Regions from separate parts of the Corynebacterium pseudogenitalium genome, predicted to be linked through region 2. Evidence: predicted binding sites of a transcription regulator. Region 2 holds the regulator's gene; each other region holds the start of a gene.
What was found. Region 2 encodes LexA, which represses DNA repair genes until DNA is damaged. Its sites were predicted from a motif close to CGAACANNTGTTCG; they were not measured.
Positions count from the first base shown of each region.

Region 1: a site for LexA is predicted at 1,597-1,610, ahead of KBP54_RS04295 (HNH endonuclease signature motif containing protein). Genes of this name have one in related genera too.
Region 3: a site for LexA is predicted at 1,505-1,518, ahead of KBP54_RS08925 (HNH endonuclease signature motif containing protein). Genes of this name have one in related genera too.

Region 1 covers NZ_CP072934.1:884,003-888,112, reverse strand. Annotated here, with positions in the region: gene KBP54_RS04310 (FUSC family protein) at 1-755, shown strand, start outside; gene KBP54_RS04305 (2'-5' RNA ligase family protein) at 682-1,179, opposite strand; gene KBP54_RS04300 (hypothetical protein) at 1,186-1,527, opposite strand; gene KBP54_RS04295 (HNH endonuclease signature motif containing protein) at 1,674-3,164, shown strand; gene KBP54_RS04290 (DUF488 domain-containing protein) at 3,175-3,723, shown strand; gene cmtR (Cd(II)/Pb(II)-sensing metalloregulatory transcriptional regulator CmtR) at 3,910-4,110, shown strand, end outside.
Region 2 covers NZ_CP072934.1:1,377,930-1,382,039, forward strand. Annotated here, with positions in the region: gene hrpA (ATP-dependent RNA helicase HrpA) at 1-786, shown strand, start outside; gene nrdR (transcriptional regulator NrdR) at 800-1,261, opposite strand; gene KBP54_RS06655 (hypothetical protein) at 1,311-1,703, opposite strand; gene lexA (transcriptional repressor LexA) at 1,908-2,591, shown strand; gene KBP54_RS06665 (DeoR/GlpR family DNA-binding transcription regulator) at 2,728-3,513, shown strand; gene KBP54_RS06670 (1-phosphofructokinase family hexose kinase) at 3,673-4,110, shown strand, end outside.
Region 3 covers NZ_CP072934.1:1,852,473-1,856,582, reverse strand. Annotated here, with positions in the region: gene ykgO (type B 50S ribosomal protein L36) at 16-138, shown strand; gene KBP54_RS08930 (serine hydrolase) at 208-1,047, shown strand; gene KBP54_RS08925 (HNH endonuclease signature motif containing protein) at 1,548-2,768, shown strand; gene KBP54_RS08920 (putative Ig domain-containing protein) at 2,787-4,110, opposite strand, start outside.

The sequences.
Region 1 (4,110 bases), 490 kb from region 2:
CCGCGGTGGGGTCCCTTGCCCACCCGGCACACCCACTGATCGCTACAGCAGTCGCTGCTGCGACGGCCGGTCTTTGCTTTGGGCTCGGGAGAATATCGCACCTCATAGGGGAAGGTCCCAATGTGCGTGAACCGCGAGGGGAGGAAGTGGGCGTCGATAAGCAGGCGCTGAAGCGAGAGGCAGCGCGATTCTTCCTCGCTCCCCTGCTCGCTGGAACGATCGGCATCATCTCCGTCGCTCTCATTGACCCGCTGTCGCACTTCTACTGGGCGATGGTCGCTGCGGTAGTGCCGCTGGTCAACAACCGCTACCGCGTGCAGTACTTTCGTGCCTTGCAACGTATGCTCGGCACCCTTTCCGGCATTCTCGTCGCCGGGTTCCTCCTCTCGCACCACATGCAGGAATGGCAGTTCGTGATATGGATCATCATCCTGCAGTTCTTGACCGAAACCTATGTCACCCGCAACTACACGCTGGCAGCGAGCTTCATCACCCCGACCGCCCTGCTGATGATCCAAGCCGTCGAACCTGCCCCCGTCGCGCCAATGCTCCTTGCGCGCAGTGCGGAAACCATCCTCGGTGCCGCGTCAGCACTCGTAATTATCGCCATCGGATACACGAAAACGAACCCGCACCTGGTGCGACAACGCTTCAACGTTGCTGCGCCGAAGTCTCAAGCTCCTAAGGCTCGAACCGATACTCTGACCCAAACCGCGGCTGATACAGCGCCGCATACTCCACATCCACAGCCCTGAAGTGTGGCGATGTCACTTCAGCAAGTGCCTGGATATAGTCCCCTACGATCGCCTTCGGCAGGCGCAGCCCCATCGTTAGGTGCGGAATCCACCGAGCACCACGGCCATCGGGATTGAGCTCGTTGAGCTCCCGCGCTGCTCGCTCAAGCTCGTCCGGGCCCTGCAGCAGCCACGCCACCGTCTGCTTCGACTTCGTCCCGAACACCACCGTGCCTACCCTGTCCAGACGCGCAGGCAATAACTGGGGCAGGAGTTCCCCTGCTCGGGCGATCACCTTTCGAGCCATCTGAGGAGCGAACGTCACTGACACGTGCGGGCGCTGCTGCTGAACGGGAAATCCGCGCTGCGCCAGCTCCTCATAAATCTTGCGAATCTCCTGCTCCTGCGTCTTCGGCAAGCGCAGCAAAATGTTCTCCGGGGACATACGACCTCACTCGTTGATGTCTTTCAGGTCCACGATAACGTCGGGGTTGCCGAACGCCTTGCGGACACGCTCGAGGGCATCGGGAAGGCTCAGCCCGTCGGCGGCAGCGCTTAAGATCACGTCTTGTAGGTCGCCTCCTCGGCCCCAATCTTTGTAGTCATCAAACCCATATCCAGTGCCGGTGAGCACTTTGTCATCGTTGAGCTTCAGCGCCATGACACCGTTTCCAACCCGCCACATCCACCCCGTCCCTAGGCAAGGCTCACTGGTTTTCGCTTTGCAACATGGCGTCGGAATCATCTCGAGACCCATGTACCGGTAGCGATCATCACTGTCATTGCTTGCCATGTTCGTCGAGCGCCTCCACCCTCAAGTGATTGTCTGCCACGTCTCAACGTACCAAACCGCCAGAAAGTTCGTTCATTTGTTCGAATCGTGCCGATCTGTGTCGGCGGGGGTTGATAGGGTGAGAGCAACTCACGAAAAGAGGGGGCATGACCAGCACAATCACCCGATGCGTCAACGATATTTCGGCAGCGCTGCGCACGTTAAGTGAGCTTTTCGCCGACCCCTCCGCCCTCACATTCAGTGATATCCGGCACGAAATGGAACGCCTCGAGGAGCAATTCAAAAAGAAGGCAACTATCGACGCCGCGTTCGCCTTCATCGCCGAGCGCGAAGAAGCTGGCCGAATTGTCGGCGCTAACTACCCCAACGCGTACCTCCAGCAGTGCCTCGACCTGTCAAAGGGCGAAGCCTACAACCGCCTTGAACGCGGCCGACTCCTCTTCGGCCAGCCGCCAGCACCTAGCATTCCCCCGGCCAGCGAGGAAAGCACCGAGGAGCTTTTCGCTCGCACCCATGAAGTGGAGCAGCAGCAGGCAACTGCCAGAAGAACGTCTTCCCAGGTTAGTGCAGAGAAGCAAAACATCATCCGGCGCGAACTCGACAAGTTGCTCAAAGCTGGCGTGGACGAACGCACCCGCATCTACTCCGCAGCCATGACCGAGGGCTTACGTCGCAACCCCGAAGACCTCCGGCAGTTCGTTCGCCGCGCAGTCAGCGACGTCAACCGGAAACACGCCCCACATACCAACCCTAATGCCGGGTATGAAAATCGTGGCATGTCCATTGGTCGTCGCAAATCGGATGGCACTGTAGACATCTACATCAACGCTACGGCTGGAGATGCCGCCCTGATCAAAGCGCACACAGACAAGGGCCTCGCGCCAAACTCCAACCTTCCAGCAGCGATGCACGACGAAGTGGACTCCCGCACCCGGCAGCAACGTCGGTTCGACCAGTTCTTCGCCATTTTCAAACAACACGAGCAATCGCACCAGAAGGCGAACGGCGGCGCTGCCTCGGTGGTCATTGCACTTACTCTCGACGACCTCGCCGACGGCGATGCTTCCATGCTTTACGGCACCAACACCGGCATCGAAGTCGACTGTTTCGATCTTGTACGCCTCGGCATGGACGGAACTACAGACTTCCTCCTCCAAGTGGACGGCGTCACCTCAGTACCACTGTGGATGGGGAGAACCACCCGGCTCGCATCGGTCGAACAGCGAATCGCAATGTTCGCCATCCAAGGAGTATGCTCCTGGCTCGGCTGCACCACCCCTATGTCAGAATGTGAGGCACATCATATCCTCGCCTGGATAAAGGGCGGACACACCGATATCGAAAACCTCACTGGTCTTTGCCGCGAGCACCACAGATACAACAACGACAACAGAGACGGCTCCTTTAACAAGGACTACATGGATTTCGACCCGCAAACAGGCAAAGCGGGATACCGAAAGCACCCGTCCGATCCAATGAAATTCAACCAATCGGTGCCTGCGAAACACTCGGCAGTCAGCAGAATCTACGCCGCAAAAGGCAGGTGCAACTGCGTACGGACCGGAGAGCGTGACCCCGCCTTGTATCCGCCAGGCCTCTCACCTCCCGTTACGGCTCCACTATCTCAAAGCGCCTAGGGTCGGAGGCATGAAGATCTTTACCGTCGGCCATTCAAACCTCGAGTTTGACCAATTCGTGGGCATGCTCGAGGCTTCCGGCGTGCGTGCAGTCGTGGACGTGCGCAAGCTTCCCGGCTCCAGGAAGTACCCCTGGTTCAACGACGATCAACTTGCCCAACACTTACCTGGGCACGGCATCGAATACTCCCGAAACGAAGGGCTCACCGGGCGGCGCAACGTGTCCAAAACAGTCCCCTTCGAGGTGAACGGCAACTGGCGCAACCGAAGCTTTCACAACTACGCGGACCACGCCCTTGGCGACGAATTCGCACAGTCACTCCAAGCGCTCAGGGAACAAGCCAGGACATACCCAACAGTAATCATGTGCTCAGAGGCAGTCTGGTGGCGTTGCCACCGACGCATCATCGCCGACCACCTCCTGGCCCACGGCGACAACGTGCAGCACATCATGGGAATGACGCAGCATGGCCCCACCCTAAGTGCAGCGAAGCTTAACGACGGAGCTGTCGTCGGCGAGGATAAGAAAGTACGCTACCCGGAGCAAGAGACCAAGTAGCACGTTTCAACTACCCACCGCTGCCCCCGTTCCCATTTCCGCAGTACGCGCCCATTTTTAGCTAGAGGGGCGCTAACCTCTCAAAAGCCTCCCAAAATGCATTGATTGAACAGGTGGCAAACTCTTCGCTTCAATGTCAGTTCAGTGCGTTTGAAATAGTTCAGTATTGACTGTATAGTTCAGCACATGCTGACTATTGCTTCGCGCCTCGATGTCATGAACCGGCTCGGCCGGGCCATGGCGGATCCGACGCGCTCCAGAATCCTGATGACCCTACTCGACGGCCCGAGCTACCCGGCTGTGCTTTCGCGCGACCTGGACTTGACCCGCTCGAACGTCTCGAACCACCTGACCTGCTTGCGTGACTGCGGCATCGTCGTCGCCGAG
Region 2 (4,110 bases):
GGCAACAAAGTCGAGGCCTATCCTGCGCTCGAGGTGACTCCCAAAGGCGTTCGCGTTGCTGTGCATCCAACCCGGGCGAGTGCTGATGCATCAATGATGACGGCAACGCTCACGTTGCTGCTGCGGGCAATCGAGGTTTCCGATACTCAGATGACGAAGGGACTGCCACTACAGCAACGTGTCGCTGTTGATAGGTATCCACATGGCGGGGCTTCCGGCCTTGTCGAAGACGCTCGCGTTGCAGCAATCCGCGACGCGATGATTCAAGCCGGCGGCCCTGTGAGGTCACCTGCTGATTTCGACGCACTATGTGCGAAAATTAAACCGACTATTCCGGGAGCTGTCCGACGATCAATTGTATCGATCGCGCCAGGTCTCGCTGCATACTCAGATTTGATGCAAGAGCTCAAGAATTGGTCTGGTCCTGCGATTGACGATATTCGGGAGCAACTAGCATTCATGCTGCCCGCGAACGCTATCACGGTTCATGGCATGCAACACCTACAGCACCTCCCCCGTTACATAGAGGCAATCCAGATACGGCTTGAGCATCTAGAAGCGGAACCGGAACGTGACGAAGAGCGGCAGGCTGAAGTAGCAAATGCTAAGGCTTACCTAGAGCGACGATTGGAACAGCTCCCTGCCCAACGCAGGAAGACACGCGCATACAAGGACGTGATGTGGCGAATTCAGGAGCTGCGAGTGAGTTTGTTTGCACAACACCTTGGCACCCAAAAGCCTGTGAGCGTGCGTCGTATTGAAAAAATGGTCGATAAACTTCGCTAGTGAGCCTCGGACTTTATTCCAGTCCCTCTCGCTCGCGTCGTTTCATCAAGCGGATTTCCGACTGAAAATCTTCGGCGCTTTCAAAAGACTTGTACACCGAGGCAAATCGCAGGTACGCAACTTCGTCCAGTGTGCGAAGCGGTTCCAATACCGCCAGTCCAATGTCATTTGCCGCAACTTGAGAACTTCCTTGGGCCCGAACCGTCTCCTCTACTTGCTGCGCTAGCCGCTTCAATGCGTCGTCGCTAACGTTCCTGCCTTGACAAGCACGCCGAACACCAACGATCAACTTTTCCTTGTCGAACGGTTCAGTTACTCCATTGCGCTTCACAACGGTCAGCACGGCCTTCTCGATCGTTGTGAATCGGCCCCCGCACGATGTGCACTCTCGCCGCCGCCGGATAGCAGAGCCCCCGTCTACAACACGAGAATCTGTAACTCGCGATTGTTCGTGATGACAAAACGGACAGTACATCTACACCCCACTTTCTCGGAGAACAGTTATCACCCCCTACATTAGCGGGTTAACGTTGCGCTGCAGAAGCGACTTCATAGCTATGAGCAACGTTCGAATCGTCCCGCGACACCGAGTCCCACTCGCTATTACCGAAATCGCCCGAGATAAGTACAGCGACGAACATAGTTACCCCAAGAAGGGCTCCCATTAGAACGTTTGCTCGCTGCTCTTGAGGCTCGGCGGAAGAATAAACGGTTGGCTCGGGAGCATCTGCAGCCGCCCAGCGGCAACGAAAGTTCTGGTTGATAACCTGCTCGTGGCGTGACGGCTCACCCCCTCGATCACCCCGCATGGGTACAAAATCCCACACTTCAGCTGGCATTGAAGACCGTGGTGCAAGTGGAGCTCCCGCCATATCAGCACGAGTAGAAATTATTTTCGCCTGGTCAATGATGCTCATAAAATGCCCCTTACTTCATTTCGCGAATTCGAAGGTTTCTCATCTCACGCGAAACATTTTTAGCGTATTTGTTCGATTTAACTTCTATGTTCGATTTATACCATCTCATATCAGATCCCCACAACCCCCCCAACTATCGAACATATTTGCCCTCTTTGATATATTCTGTACAGAAGACACTATCGAGACTCAATGTGAGGACCCATGGCACGCAAGAACACAACCAGTGAAAAGTTCGATATGAGCGTACTTTCAGACAGACAAAAGCGAATCCTTCAAGTCATTCGCGACGCCGTCGTATTACGTGGCTATCCACCAAGCATTCGAGAGATCGGCGACGCCGCAGGACTCCAATCAACTTCTTCTGTCGCCTACCAGCTGAAGGAGCTCGAAAAGAAAGGGTTCCTTCGCCGTGACCCAAACAAGCCACGAGCCGTAGACCTCCGCCACCTGCCAGAATCTATGGGAGGTTCGGTTACACCGAAAGACGATGCGGACATTGATGGAACTTCTCCAGCACGGATGATCCCTGTCCTCGGCCAAATCGCCGCTGGAACTCCGATCCTGGCAGAGGAAAACATTGAACACTACTACCCCCTGCCGGAAGAACTACTCGATAGCGGCGACCTCTTCATGCTTCAGGTGGTTGGAGAATCAATGCGCGATGCAGGCATTCTCAATGGTGACTGGGTAGTCATCCGCTCACAACATGTTGCCGAAGAGGGCGAGTTCGTAGCAGCGCTAATTGACGGGGAGGCAACTGTCAAGGAGTTTCATAAGGACTCTTCCGGAGTATGGCTCATTCCTCATAACGATGCCTTTTCTCCGATACAAGGCAACGACGCCGAGATTATGGGCAAAGTGGTCTCTGTTTTCCGGACCCTGTAGCCATTTTTCGCCATTTCGCCCCCAACCGGGGGCTATCAAACACATGTAAAAGCATTCGGGCGCACGGTTTTGCAACAATAGGGGCAACCTAATTTTTGAACCCTGCTGATTCGTGGTTGCCCCACGGAGGAGTTGTATGTACGCCGAAGAGAGAAGAAGGCAGATCGCGTCACTTACCGCAGTCGAAGGACGCGTGAATGTTACGGAGCTGGCCGAACGGTTTGATGTAACAGCCGAGACCATCAGGCGGGACTTGGCAATTCTCCATAATGAAGGAATTGTCCACCGCGTTCACGGCGGAGCCGTCGCTAGCCAATCATTTCTCACCACAGAGTTTTCTCTTGATGCCCGGTTCCGGTCGGCACCGACCGCCAAATCGGCGATCGCGCGCGCTGCGACACAGTTTCTCCCAGAGGATCCTGGCGCTGGCATCTTTCTCGACGCCGGCACCACCATCAATGGACTGGCCGATCTTATTGCCGCAGCAGGAAAAACACAACATTGGTCTATAGTTACGAACTCCCTCCCGATCGCGCTAGACCTATCATCCTGCGGGCTTACAGACGTTCAGCTCCTCGGGGGGACAGTCCGTGCAATCACCCAAGCTGTTGTAGGCGATACGGCATTACGCACTCTCGCGCTTATGCGTGCAGATGTTGCTTTTATTGGCACGAATGCCTTGACTATTGACCACGGCCTCTCTACCGCCGACGCCCAAGAGGCTGCGGTCAAATCTTCAATGGTCACCAATGCACGCAAGGTAGTTGTGCTCTGCGACTCCACGAAGCTCGGCAATGATTATCTAGTTAGCTTTGCGCCGCTAGACGCAATTGACGTCGTTGTTACCGACACAGACGCACCAGAGAGCTTTGTCAGCGAATTGCGGGAGCGTGGAATCAAGGTCGTCCTTGCCGAAGAGTGAAACAAAAGGAATCAAATGCCCGATTGTGCCCGTTCTATTGCATTAACGGACATAATCGGGCATTATGGCTTTAGTAGCGCTTTTCGATACTGCAGCTGCACAACAGACTTTCGGTAGGCGCTACCCCACAGAGCACCAATTACTCTAAGGATGCGCCACATGATTCTGACGTTCACTCCGAATCCAAGTACAGATGCAACGCTTTCTGTAGCAACGTTGCGTCGCGGCGAAGTCGCCCGTGCCATTACCGCTACGCGAGAAGCTGGCGGAAAAGGCGTCAACGTGGCCCACGCCGTAGCGAAGGCTGGAAGAGCGGCACTCGCTGTAGTTCCCTGCGGGGAAAGCGACCCTTTCAAGTTCGCTGCTAACCGACTCGGTTTTCCTTTTGTTTTCATCCCGGTTGAGGGCAATATCCGTACCAATACTGCGATTACTGAATCCGACGGTACGACTACCAAAATCAATGAGCCTGGCCCTCAATACACCATTGATGTCCAGCAGGGGTTCCTCGACGCGCTTGATTCGCATAGCAGCGAATGTAAGGCCGTCGTCATGGCAGGGTCGCTGCCAAGTGGAGCCCCGGCGGATCTCTACGCA
Region 3 (4,110 bases), 470 kb from region 2:
AGAAAGGAGCGCCCGATGAAGGTCCGCAAGTCGCTTCGGTCGCTGAAGAACAAGCCGGGCGCCCAGGTTGTGCGCCGCCGTGGCAAGGTTTACGTCCTGAACAAGAAGGAGCCACGCTTCAAGGCTCGTCAGGGCTAATTCAGCACTCGTGAAAACCCGCACCTCGTGTGCGGGTTTTTTCGTGCCTAGGGCACTAGGGTGGTGGAGGTGAAACGAGCATGCTGCGCCCTCCTCGCCGTGACCGCCCTCGGGGCCTGCGGGACACCCACTAACGACGCCCCGCCGACCATCACCGTCACCTCAACGACAACGCACCCGAACGCTCAGCCGCCTGTACCAGTTGACGAGCCGGTGGGCGAAGTGGGCGTCGATAAGCTGCTCTCCACTATCGCCGACGAAGTTGCCAACCAGTTCGGAGGCACCGTCGCCGTCGCCGCGGGCGGCGTAGGAAGCAGCGACGACCCAGCGATGCCAGCCTGGTCCACCATCAAAGTCCCACTCGCAGTCGCCGCGTACCGCGTGGCGCCCGACACCGCGCAGCTCGCAGCACCCGCCGCGATCACCGCCTCAGACAACGACGCCGCACTGCAACTCTGGAACGCCCTGCCACCCGGCGCAGGTGACACCGTCCTCAGCGACGGCGGCGTACCGAAAACCATCAACACTGAACGCATCCGCCCCGAGTTCTCAACCTTCGGCCAAACCATGCTTACCGCCGCCGAGGAATCCACCTTCATGTCCAATCTGAGCTGCCTGAGCGGCGCCGTACCCGTCCTTGAACTGATGGGGCAAATCGTAGCCGGGCAAAACTACGGCCTCGGCCAGCTCCCCAATGCGCGGTTCAAAGGCGGGTGGGGACCCTCGGCGTCCGGTGGATACGAAGTGCGCCAGATGGGACTCGTGTCAAATTCCGCTGGGCAGGACGTTGCATTGGCTTTGGTCGTTGTCCCCGCCGACGGCAGCTACCAAACCGGCCAAGCTATGGCCAACGCCGTTGCGGAACGGCTCCGGAGCCAGCTGGATCAGCTGCCGGTTGCGGCATGCTGATTGTTTGATGAGGGTGTCCGCGGGGCGGACAAACAGCTGGCGAAGCTTGGCTCAACCCACCTCTCAATAAGTAAGGTTTCCGCGGGGCGGACAATTTACCCGTTATTGCAAAGCAACCTCGCGCACAGTCCGCTGCGCGGACTCCAACGAAGCTTTAGTCGACTCCAGTAGCATTCCGCGGCGCGGACAGAGCGCGAAAGCCAATTGGGCGAGTCGAGATTTGAGCTGTCCGCGGCGCGGACACTTCGAGCCCTTTGTGACGGCCTTGTTCACAGTCCGCGGCGCGGACAGAGCGAGTTCAGCTCAAGACCCCAACGATTGCATCAAGGTGTCCGCCGCGCGGACACCCACCCACACACCCGTGCTCGAAGGCGGGCGTCGCAAAGCACCCCGCGCACTGTCCGCGGCGCGGACACCCATCAACAAATATTTGGATAAACCTCTTGACACTACCATTCGAACACGTATACTAAAAAACAACCAAGACACCAGGGGGAACCATGCACACCACCATCGACGCCGACACCATCATCAACACCATCGTTGAAAGCGCACGCCTGTTCGCATACTCACACGCGGAAATACTGACCGCGATCGCCGAATTCGACACCCATAACCTCGCCGAGCACTACGGCTGCGCTTCTACCGGGGCATGGCTTGCCAGAGTGTTAAAAATGAAACGCACCCGCGCCTACGAATACGCCGCCGTCGCACGCAAACTCACAAGCTTTCCCACCATCCTCGACGCGCTGCGACAAGGAAGTATCGACTACACCAGTGTGCGCTACATGCTTGACTACGCCACCGAGGCAAACCAACACGAACTCGTAGAAATAGCCGCCGAATCTGGCTACCAAGGCCTCGTACACGCCCTGGCAGGCGCAACCCCCACCGACAAACAACCCCAGGATGCTGGTGAACACTGCGGGCTGACCATCCGCGAAGACGGCCAATACCTACGCGGCTGGTTTTGCATGAACGCTACCGACGGTGTGGCCTTTCAAGCAGCCCTGCGGGCAGGAGCACACGCCTATGCGGATGACAACGCGATGGATGAGGCGGATGCGCAGATGATGCGCTCGACCTTCGGGCTGCCACCGGCACGGTTGATGCTGCAATCACTGATGGGGATGGTGCACATGGTGCGCACCGGGGCCGCCACACACGCCACGATGGCGCCGGCGGCACAGGTGATGGTGCATATGACATCAGATGGGCGAGCATTTTTGCCGAATCACATGGCGGCGCCTGCCGCACGGCTTGCCAACTTGGTAGATCATGCAGATTTGATGGGTGTGCTCTATGACGCCCAGGGGCAGGTGATTAGGTTTGGGCGCAAACGCCGTTTGGCAAGCCCGAAGCAGGTGCAGGTGCTGCTAGGGATGTGGGGGCATAAGTGCGCGGTGCCAGGCTGTGGGCATACGCGGTTTTTACAGATGCATCATATTCGGGATTGGGCCGAGGGCGGCACCACGGATTTGGAGAATTTGGTGCCGTTGTGCTCGCGGTGTCATTCGTTGGTCACGGATGGGTTTATCCGTGTGGTCAAGCCTGGTCCGACGTTGTATTTCCGGTTTGCCAGTGGTGAGCAGTGGGTGTGTGAGCCTGGTCGGGTGGGGTATCGCGATGATGCTGCCGAGATTGAGTTGGATGGGTGGGGTGTGGATTCGTTTGCGGATGAAGCCGCACCGACGTGGGACTGGGACACACCAAAAGTCTAAGCACGTCGGCGCGCCCTCTTACGGCAGCATCGACTGAATCTGCTTCATGAGCTGAGGATTCGTAGCGACGATGCCACCAACCAACGCGATGATGCCCAGAATTACCAGTGCGGCGATTCCACCCTTCGAGGAACCGGAAGCGCTGCCGTCCTCTGCAACCTGAGGCTGCGTTGGATCTGAGGTAGGAGGCTCGGATTGTGCGGTAGTCGCCGTAGCTTTCTCAGACGGTGCTGCAGACGATGTTGTCTTGCCTGTTGACTTAGTCGGAACCGGTGTCTGGCGAGGAGGCTCTGCAGCGGGAGTCGTCTCTTTCGGCTTCTGTGGAGCTGATGTAGAAGGCTTCGAAGCGGTTGTTGTCTTGGTTGGGCGAGGCTTCGGCACCGACAGCGTGATTGTCTCGGAAGCTTGATTGCCAGCTTCATCCGTGGCGGTGATGACTACACGGTGTGTGCCCGAATCTTTGGTCGAACCAACAATCCGGTTCCCTTTATGCCGCAGTCCGGCTGGCAGGCCGGTCACGGACAAAGCGGTCTTGGTTGCGTCCTCGACTCGGATAGGCAAGTCGAACTTGGTTGCCGCAGGCGGGTTGTGGTCCACCAAGATGCGAGGCCGGACGGTGTCCACCACGCGGAATCCAATTGCGCCCTGGCCCGTATTTCCAGCCGCATCAAACGCCTCGACGGAAGTCTGGAAGTTGCCCAGCGCTGAAGGTGTACCGCTGATGGTGCGGGAGCTTTCGTCGAAACGCAGACCGTGTGGGAGACCCGAAACGGTAACCCGTTCCACCCCTACGCCGTCTGTTGCATCAACAACATGCGAGAACGGTGTACCAATTTCGTGCTCAAACTCGGCGTTTTGCACTGTTGGGGCAGTGGTGTCCTCTACCACCAGCTCGAGCTCCGCCTCGGATGTATTGCCACTGGTATCAGTAGCGATGACGGTGACAGAGTGCGAGCCGACCGCGTCAGTGACGCCATCGATGACGCCGTTGGTGTCGTCATAAGACAAGCCTCGGGGGAGGCCGTCGACGCGCACACTGACTGGGGTTGCGTCGTCAACCTCAATGCTGATGGAGTCATTGAATTCTGAATTGGCTTCCCAGCGAGCGCTGCTCCGCATGTTGATGGCTGGCTTCTTCGTGTCGCGCACCTCGAGCTGAACTGTTTCCGTTGCAGTATTGCCAGCGGCGTCCGTGGCGGTTACCTGAAGCTCGTGCGTTCCGACGACGGTGGTCGTGCCGTAGATGTACTCCCTAAATGACACGAGGCCATCAGGGAGTGCACTGACTGTCACAGTAAGGAAACTGTCCCTGTTATCAGTGACCGGAATCTTGAGGTCGGCG